3 regions of the Tindallia californiensis genome follow, and region 2 is predicted to be linked to each of the others. Evidence: riboswitches for the same ligand, from Rfam matches in the RefSeq annotation. Region 2 holds a riboswitch; each other region holds the start of a gene.
What was found. Region 2 has a riboswitch for cobalamin ahead of BLV55_RS12980 (ABC transporter substrate-binding protein). Riboswitches for the same ligand answer to the same signal wherever they lie in the genome.

Region 1 (3,143 bases), on a different contig from region 2:
ATGGAGAAGGCATTGACGGGATTGTTGATTCTCCTGAAGGACTTTATGTGTTTACTAAAGCATTAACAGAAAGCGTGAATATTCCAGTGATAGTAAAACTTTCTGCCAATGTGTTAAATATCGGAAAACTGGCCAGAGAGGCTAAGCGGGGTGGTGCAGCGGCGTTAAGTGGCATCGATACGGTGAGGGCTATCCCCGGAGTAGATCTTTATACAAGAAAAGCCTTGCTGCCTACCTATGGTGGATATTCTGGGGAAGGAATACGTCCTATCGCTTTTGCGGCTTTGGCTTCGATGGTACAGGCAACTAATCTGCCTGTTTCTGGGGTCGGAGGCGTGAGTAAGGGAGAACATGTTTTGGAGTTTTCCATGCTTGGTGCCGTCACGGTTCAGTTGTGCAGTTCATTGATGATTCATGGGTACAGCCACCTGAAAACCATTCTGAAGGAACTGGAAGACCTTATGAAAAACCTGAATATTGAGAGCTTGGATGAAGTTCGGGGAAAGGCACTAGAATCCTTGTTGTCCTTTGAAGAGATTCCGAAAGAACCATTAGTAGCTTTTATAAAGGAAAAGGAAGACTGCAATCATTGTATGGGCCATTGCAAATCGGCTTGTTTGAACAGAGCTATCATACATAACGACCTTTCTTATACGGTGAATACAGAAAAATGTGCAGGTTGCGGACTGTGTGCTAGTGTCTGTCCGGAACATCGAATTTCCTTAAATTATGGGTAACATCACTTTCTACACACACAGGGGAAGGCAAGAACACAAAGGGACGGTTCGGAACAGAACAGTAAGGACGGGTTGAGTTACCTCAGGCTGAGTTGTCCCCGTCCCCACTGACATTCTGAACCGGCAATTTGAAGGCAATCATGTCATTTGACAGATGGAGCTCTTTGCGAAGCGAAAAAATCCGGAAGGAATAAGGTAGTGCTGGATGATCGACTTCGTTAAAGATAAGAAATAGCTTGTTTTCATAATCTTCCTATGATAGGATGAATAGATAAATAAATTATAAATCCTTAAGGTGCCTCTTAAAAGGAGGAGAATAGGAAAGACCGGTTATAGTCCGGCGCGGACCCGCCACTGTAAGCGAAGACGAATCCCTAAGATGCCACTGAAGAAATTTGGGAAGGCTGGGAGGAGGAAGAAACGCAAGCCAGGAGACCTGCCTTAAATGAAAACATGCGTAAAGCGACAAGGGGAAAGTAGGTAAAGAGAACTAAGATGGGAAGTCTCTTAATAATTAAGGGGCTTTTTTTAATGCCCTAAAAAAGGAGAATGAAAATGAAGAAAAAATGGCTGTCTCTGTTACTAATGATGGGAATCCTGCTTTTTATAGGGTGCGGAAAAGGAGAAGTTCAAACGGACTCCAAAGAAACAATAACGGATTATCAACCGGTGACGATCCAAAATTTTAATAGAACCTTAAGCATTACCGAAGTGCCAGAGCGAATTGTCAGTATGAATGTTCATACAACCGAAATATTATTTACCTTAGGCTTGGGAGACCGTATTGTAGGAACGGCTTTTAACAACGCTGAAATCCTGCCGGAATTCAAGGATGATTTTGACCGTATCCCTGTGTTAGCCGAAAGATATCCCTCTATGGAAGTTTTGTTAGGCGCTGAGCCGGACTTTGTATATGGGCGTGACAGTGCCTTTGGTGCAAATGGAACAGCTTCTGTGAACGAAATGGAAACCTATGGAATTCATGCCTATGCGGTAAAAGGAACCTTGGTAAATGGAGCAACCATGGATGATGTCTATGAAGACTTTCTGAACTTGGGCAGGATTTTTGATGTGGAAGAAAAAGCAATTGCTATTGTCAGTGAAATGCAACAGGAGATGAAAACGATTCAGCAACAATTGGGAGAAATAGAAGAACCGGTGAAAGTTCTTGTTTTTGATATGGGTGGAGACGCGGTATTTACGGCGGGACAATCCCTGCAAACAACCCTGATTGAAATGGCTGGTGGTAAAAATATTTTTGATGACATTGCCAATAACTGGGGAAGTGTTAATTGGGAAGAAGTCGTAGACCGCAATCCAGAAGTTATTGTGATCAATGACTATGGAGATGAAACGGCAGAAGAGAAAATCGATGAACTGCTTACTAACCCCTTTATGCAGGAGGTGGATGCTGTGAAAAACCAACGTTTTGTCATCCTGCCACTTCCCAGTGTTTTTGAGGGTCCGCGCAATGTAGATGCCCTTCGGATATTAGCTGAAGGGTTCTATCCAGAACAGTTTTAAAGGGAGCTGTCTAGATGAAAAAATCGATTTCGATGCCAAAATTATCGATATTGTTTTTGGTCTTATTGGTGGGTTCCGTTACCTTGGCTGTAGCTATTGGACCCGTCTCTATTGGGTTTCGAACCGTGTGGGAAATTGCCTTTAGTCAGTTCGCGGTGTTGGAACCATTGCTGGAAGAAGACTGGACAACAGCGCAAAAACACATTGTATGGGATATTCGGTTTCCGAGAGTTCTTCTGGCAGCCATCGTTGGTGCCGGACTGTCGCTGTCAGGAGTTACTATGCAGGCGCTTCTGAGAAATTCGTTGGCAGATCCCTATATTTTAGGCGTGTCTTCCGGAGCCTCCGTTGGCGCAACCTTAGTGATTGTATTAGGATTCTTCCGGTTTTTCGGACAAATGGCGATTTCTTTTGCTGCCTTTGCAGGAGCTCTTGCGGCGGTTCTGTTTATTTTTATGCTGGCGCAAGTAAAAGGAAAAGTATTGCCTGTTCGGCTTATCTTGTCTGGAATAGCTCTTTCGGCCATGTTAAATGCACTAACGAATATTATTATTATGACAGCACCAAGAGAAGAAGGAATCCGCAATGCGCTCTTTTGGATGATGGGAAGTTTAGGTGGTACTAAATGGTCTCATTTATGGATTCCTTTGATAGCCGTTATCGGTACCTTTCTTTTTCTTTTTTACCAATCCAGAATGCTTAATATTTTGTTAATGGGGGAAGAAACAGCTATCACTCTTGGAGTGAATACCCATCAACTTAGCAAAATGCTATTAGTGGTGACGGCCCTGACAACAGGAATTATGGTGGCAATTAGTGGTGCTATAGGGTTTGTAGGGTTAATGGTGCCTCATGTAACCCGTTTCTTAGTGGGAGCGGATC
Region 2 (3,143 bases):
CAACACCAATTTTAATGATCATTCTTTTTTTGACACCATCTATCAGGAAGCCGTAGAAAAAGAAAGAGGTGTCCAGCATTACCGGGAAGGCGGCATGAATAAAATTCTTTTTCATCAAAAGGTAGCTTCTACTGGCTGGGTTTTGGGGGTTGTTCTTGATGAAGACGAGGTCTACCAGCCACTAATTAGTCTTCGGAATCAGTATATGCTTATTGGCGGTCTGGGAATGCTACTTGTCATCCTGCTGTCTGTCGGCATTGCACAAAAAACCGTAGCTCCTATTAAACATATTTCTCAAGCAATGGACCGACTAGCTCAGTATGATCTAACAGAAAATCAAGCTCATGCAAATGATTCCTTTCAGAACCGAACAGATGAGATTGGCGATATGACCCGCTCCTTGATCACCCTGCAGGAAAATTTTGCAAAGTTGGTAAAAGACATCAAAGGTCATTCCCAACAATTGGCTACTTCAGCAGAGGAATTGACAGCTACCAGCCAACAGTCTTCCACCGCTTCCCAGGAAGTGGCAAAAACCATTGAAGAAATCGCCAAAGGTGCAACAGATCAGGCGCAAAATGTGGAAACGGCTGTACAGAATGTAACTGAAATGGAAAATTCCCTCACCCAAAATAAGGAATATGTGCTTTCCGTTAAAAATATTACCGAAGAAATCCAACAACAAAAGGATAAAGGCATCGACGTAATGGATAAGCTGTCCGCCACCATGGATCGAAGCGGTCAGTTGATAGGCGTCATGAGCGAAGCCGTTCAAAGCAACCAGGCCAGTGCCGATAAAATCGATAATGCCAGCAGCATGATTCAGGCCATTGCCGATCAGACCAATTTACTGGCACTAAACGCTGCCATCGAAGCCGCCAGAGCCGGTGAGCAGGGTCGAGGATTTGCGGTGGTTGCTGAAGAAATCCGAAAACTGGCGGAAGAGTCAAACACCTTTACTGGCGAAATCAAAGGCATCATTGAAGAACTTAAAGAAAAATCCCAGACAGCCGTGCAGGCAATGGGTGAAATCAATGAAGCACTGAGTATCGAAAGAGTTAGTAAAGACGAAACCGAAACACAGTTTTCTAACATTGCCGATGCCGTAGAAAAAGCCGGTATCCTGGTAGAGAAACTGACAGCCTCTAGCAATACCATCGAAACCAACAAAGATCATCTGGTTCAGATTATGGAAAATCTATCGGCTATTTCAGAAGAAAATGCAGCGGGAACAGAAGAAGCTTCTGCTTCCGTCGAAGAACAAACCGCTTCTATGGAAGAAATTTCCAGTGCCACAGAGGTCTTATCTGATATGGCCGCCAAAATGGATACCGCCATGTGGGTATTTAAGCTGTAAGCATCCGCTTAAATACCTGGCCGCCAGTTCCATCCCGTTGACAGGATCTTTCATAAAGGGTACACTATTATCATCTTTTCAGGTGCCCTTATCCTCAACAGGATACAAGGGAGAATAGGAAAACTGGTGAAAAACCAGTGCGGACTCACCACTGTAAGCGAAGACGAATCCCTAAAGTGTCACTGGAGAAATCTGGGAAGACTGGGAGGAGAATGATGCGCGAGCCAGGAGACCTGCCTTGAAAAAGACGACGCAGAACCTTTGCGTTTTTTTTAGGAAGACTTAAGATGAGAAAGTCTCTTAGTAGCCATGCTAAGGGGCTTTTTTGATGCCCTTAGCATGTAGTAGCATCCTCCATCTCCACTCTTAAAAAGAGAAAAAAAGACGAAAGAAGGGAATGTACCATGATGAAACAAAGAAAAGAAATATTATGGACCGTGATGTTTCTCGGGCTTATGAGCTTTTTACTCTTAGCCGGATGCCATGGCGGATCAACGGATGCTGATTCGGATACCTCACAGGAAGTTGAACTCACTCAGGAAGTTGAAAAGGATCTCTATGAAAAAGAGGTTGTGTTGGCTGGTCCAAGAGATGTCGCCCCAGGTCCGGAGGATGCTTTTTACATGAGCTCCATTTTATCCGTATGGGAACCTCTGGTAGCCATCGGACCCGATCAGCAACCAGCTCCTAAGCTGGCAACCCATTGGGAACGCAACGAAGATGCTACGGAATGGATTTTTCACCTAAAGGAAGGTGTCACTTTTCATGACGGTCATTCTTTTGACGCGGATGCGGTCATTGCCAATTATGATCGCTATTCAAACATGCATGGAAAAAGTTCCTCCTTCTACACCTTCCATTTCGATGCTGTATATCCCCATTTTGAATCCATCGAAAAAATAGAGGACCATCAGGTGAAAATGATTTTCTCAGAACCTTTTGCCTTGCTTCCTTATAATATGGCTAATTTTGGCAGTGCCATGTATAGTCCGGATTCCTTTGACGAAACAACGGATTTTACGACGATTGCTCAGGGAACAGGTCCTTTCAGGCTGGTGGAACATGAAAGGAACCAATATGTAAAGCTGGAAGCCAACGAAGATTATTATGGCGAAAAAGCTCAGGTGAAAAATATTCAAATTCGAATTATTCCAGATCCACAGACTCGATTTGCTGCCTTAAAAGCCGAAGAAATCATGGGCGTTTTAGATTTGGGCGCTTTAACACCAGAATTAACCAAACAGTTATTGGACGATGATCGTTTTGCCCTTTCTTACCAGCCATCAACCATTTCTCATTACTTGTCTTGTAATGGAACACGGTTTCCTTTTAATGATCCGAAGATGAAAAAAGCCCTTAGTTTAGCCATTGACCGAGAACTGCTGGTGCAAGAGTTTTATAACGGTTATCCAGAACCTACCGTCAACATTCTCAACGCCGCTTCTCCCTTTGCTAAACCCATTTCTCCAGTCTATGATCCAGAAAAAGCCAAGACCTTGGTCACAGAAGTCCTTGGTGATCAAACACCGGAACTTGAAATTATTGTTCCTTCCTGGGCCTTAGACCGGTACCCTTATAAAGAACAGGCGGAATACCTGCAATCCGTCTTATCGGAACTTGGCTTGCCTTCCAGCATCAGCATCATGGATGGTGCCGCTTTTCGAGAGCGTCAGTCACAGGGAGACTTTGATATCTCTTTGCATATTCAAGGATTGCCAGATCTAAACCCAATGACCATTTTTAACCGATTTATGCACAGTGAAGGAAGTACCAATATTGCTTATAG
Region 3 (3,143 bases), on a different contig from region 2:
AATGCTTCAAAATCCAGACAAGCAACCTCTCGAAAAAAAATACTGGATAAAATCACGTTGGATGATATTCAACCATCCACCCGCCGCTACCCCTACGTTGGTTTTAAACCAGAAAGAGAAGTAGGAAAAGACATCTTAATGGTGGAAGGGATTTCAAAAACCGTAGAAGGAGAAACCTTGTTAAAAAACGTCAGTTTCACCGTAGGAAAAGAAGATAAAATAGCCTTTGTCAGTGAAAATGAAAGAGCCAATACAGCGTTAATGAAAATCATGGCAGGAGAATGGGAACCGGACCAAGGGACGGTAAAATGGGGTGTAACGATTACCACTGCCTATCTGCCAAAAGATAATGCAGACTATTTTGATCAGGAAGGCTTAAACCTGGTAGAGTGGCTGCGGCAGTATTCAGAAGAAAAATCGGAAGTGTATTTAAGAGGTTTCCTCGGAAAAATGCTTTTTTCCGGAGAAGATGCCCTGAAAAAGGTGAAAGTCCTTTCTGGTGGAGAAAAGGTCCGGTGTATGCTATCGAGAATGATGCTGAAAAATGCCAACGTCCTATTACTGGATCAGCCCACGAATCATCTGGATCTGGAATCAATCACAGCATTAAACAATGGGCTGAAAGCCTACCCCAGCAATGTATTGTTTACGTCTCACGATCATCAGTTTGTCGATACCATCGCCAATCGCATTATTGAAATAACCGATGACGGAATCAAAGATTATCGAAAAACCTATGAAGAATACCTGGAATTAAAAGCGCAAAAGAAAGCTTAACTGGAAGTAACGCCAGCATCAGCGAAGGTGCTCATTTCTTCAAGGGCTCTGGTGGAAGCTTCTACCAAGTGGAAGGCTAAGGCAGCGCCGGTACCTTCTCCTAGACGCATGTTCATATGAAGCATGGGTGTTAAACCTAAAAGACGGAGGGCATGCTGATGACCTGGCTCCATAGAAGCATGGGAAGCGATCATATACGGAGTAACCTTAGGGCAGATGCGACTGGCAGCCAAAGCAGCCGCACTGGCGATGAAACCATCAACCATTACCGGTACCCGATGAGCGGCGGCACCCAGCATAACGCCAGTCATGGCAGCGATTTCCAAGCCGCCTACTTTTGCCAAAAGATCAACTCCATCGGTTGCGTCTGGTTGATTAATGTCTAAAGCCTGTTGAATCACCCGGATTTTATTGGTAAGCGCCTCATCCTGAATTCCCGACCCCCTACCGACGATCTGTTCCAAGGGTAAATCAATGCATGCGGCTAATATAGCGCTGCTGGGAGTTGTATTGCCAATGCCCATTTCACCCGCACCTAACAAAGCGGCTCCCTGTTGCACTTCTTCATGAGCCATTTCGATTCCTATTTCAATGGCCTTTACAGCTTCGTCATAACTCATCCCAGGCCCGGCAGCAATATTGTCGGTGCCCTGCTTTATCTTTTTTTGGATAAGATCAGGATGAGTAAAATCACCGACGATGCCCACGTCCACCACCACTACCTTCGCCTCGGCATGACGGCAGAAAACATTGATAGCAGCTCCCCCATTGATAAAGTTCAGAACCATTTGAGGGGTTACTTCCTGAGGGAAAGCACTGACACCTTCAGCAACAACTCCGTGATCTCCGGCCATCACCAACATTGTTTTGTTCTTAACAGACGGTGATGTGCTGCCTGTTATACCGGCTAACTGAATAGCGATATCCTCCAGCACCCCCAAACTGCCTGGTGGCTTCGTCAGGTTATTAAGCTTTTTCTGACACAAATCCATGGCTTCTTTTTTAAGAGGTTGGATCTGATCGATGGTTTCTTTTAATGACGGCATACGATAATTCCTCCTTGGGTTTCTGTTTTTAATTTGTTTTTAAATAGCAAAAAACCTCAGCATAAACATACTGAGGATGTTACCATAATCCACATCATTAGCAAAAGTTCCCTACTGGCAGGTCTCCTGGCTTCCAGATCATCACGCCTTCGCTCCTTCCCGTCCTTCTTCAGGCATGAGCCTTTGAAGACAGTGGATTACTGCGAATTAATTCCCCGGTTACAGTGGCGGGACCGCTGAAGATTCTCACTTCTATTCCCTATTCTCTTCGAGAGGATTGCCTCAAGAAGCACCAGTAGTCATCAGATAAATGAAATGACTCTAAATAAATGTACCTCAGAGAGATGGATTTGTCAAGTTCTTCGGATAGGTCTGGTTTTGGAATAGACGAAAAGCCTAAGGTATGTTATTATTTAAACAAAGTAGGCGAAGGGTGCTTTTTTTTCGCCACTAATTACAGTATAGGTGTAATCAATACTGTAAAACTAAAAAAAGAAGGAAAAAACAAGGAGGAAGAAAAGAATGGAATTAACGCATAATCCCACTCTGCTGTGGTTTTTAGCAGGGTATGGGGTCATCATGGTAGTAATGGGTATTTTTTATTCAAAGAAGATCTCTTCCAGTGAAGACTTTATTCTGGCTGGAAAATCTCTGGGTGCGGTTGTATTGATGGGAACGCTAATCGCCACCTGGGTTGGCAGTGGTACGATTACAGGAGGCAGCAACTCCCTTGCGTACAGCTTTGGCATATGGCCGGCCATGTTACAAAGTGTTTCGGCTATTGTGGGAATTGGGTTATTGTTTTTTATTGCGGAAAGAATACGGACTTTTGGAAAATATACCATCAGTGAAATATTGGAAACCAAATACGGTGAATCAGCTAAAATGCTCTCGGTATTGGTGATTGTATTGGCTTATGTGGGAATTGTGAGCTATCAATTCCAAGGGTTTGGGTTTGTCTTAAATGTAACGACAGGCATTCCGGTACAGACAGGAACGATTATTGCCGCTGTGCTTATTGTTTTTCTTGCTGCTGCAGGTGGGCTTAAAGCAGTGGCAGCAACGGATGCTATTGGTGCCTTTATTATTCTTATTGGGCTTGGAGTTGGGATCCCCTTTTCCATTAATGCGGCTGGCGGATGGGCAAATATCACAGAAACGGTTCCGCCATCAAGCTTGGAAGTTTTAGGTGGTTTGACTCCCTTACAACTGACGGGATATCTGATTCCCTCTCTGTTCCTTTTGCTGGGAGATCAAAATATGTATCAGCGACTGGCGGCTTCTCGTGGTAGCCGAGATACCAGAATTGGTTCCATAGGA

Region 1: it holds a riboswitch for cobalamin, as region 2 does, so the genes downstream of both, BLV55_RS13745 (ABC transporter substrate-binding protein) here and BLV55_RS12980 (ABC transporter substrate-binding protein) in region 2, are expected to answer to the same signal.
Region 3: it holds a riboswitch for cobalamin, as region 2 does, so the genes downstream of both, cobT (nicotinate-nucleotide--dimethylbenzimidazole phosphoribosyltransferase) here and BLV55_RS12980 (ABC transporter substrate-binding protein) in region 2, are expected to answer to the same signal.

What each region holds. Positions count from the first base shown of each region.
Region 1 is NZ_FNPV01000012.1:7,824-10,966, reverse strand. It holds gene BLV55_RS13750 (4Fe-4S binding protein) at 1-737, shown strand, start outside; cobalamin riboswitch at 1,014-1,195, shown strand; gene BLV55_RS13745 (ABC transporter substrate-binding protein) at 1,293-2,261, shown strand; gene BLV55_RS13740 (FecCD family ABC transporter permease) at 2,276-3,143, shown strand, end outside.
Region 2 is NZ_FNPV01000010.1:88,122-91,264, reverse strand. It holds gene BLV55_RS12985 (methyl-accepting chemotaxis protein) at 1-1,357, shown strand, start outside; cobalamin riboswitch at 1,421-1,612, shown strand; gene BLV55_RS12980 (ABC transporter substrate-binding protein) at 1,762-3,143, shown strand, end outside.
Region 3 is NZ_FNPV01000003.1:302,508-305,650, reverse strand. It holds gene BLV55_RS05475 (ABC-F family ATP-binding cassette domain-containing protein) at 1-777, shown strand, start outside; gene cobT (nicotinate-nucleotide--dimethylbenzimidazole phosphoribosyltransferase) at 774-1,823, opposite strand; cobalamin riboswitch at 1,923-2,135, opposite strand; gene BLV55_RS05460 (sodium:solute symporter family protein) at 2,346-3,143, shown strand, end outside.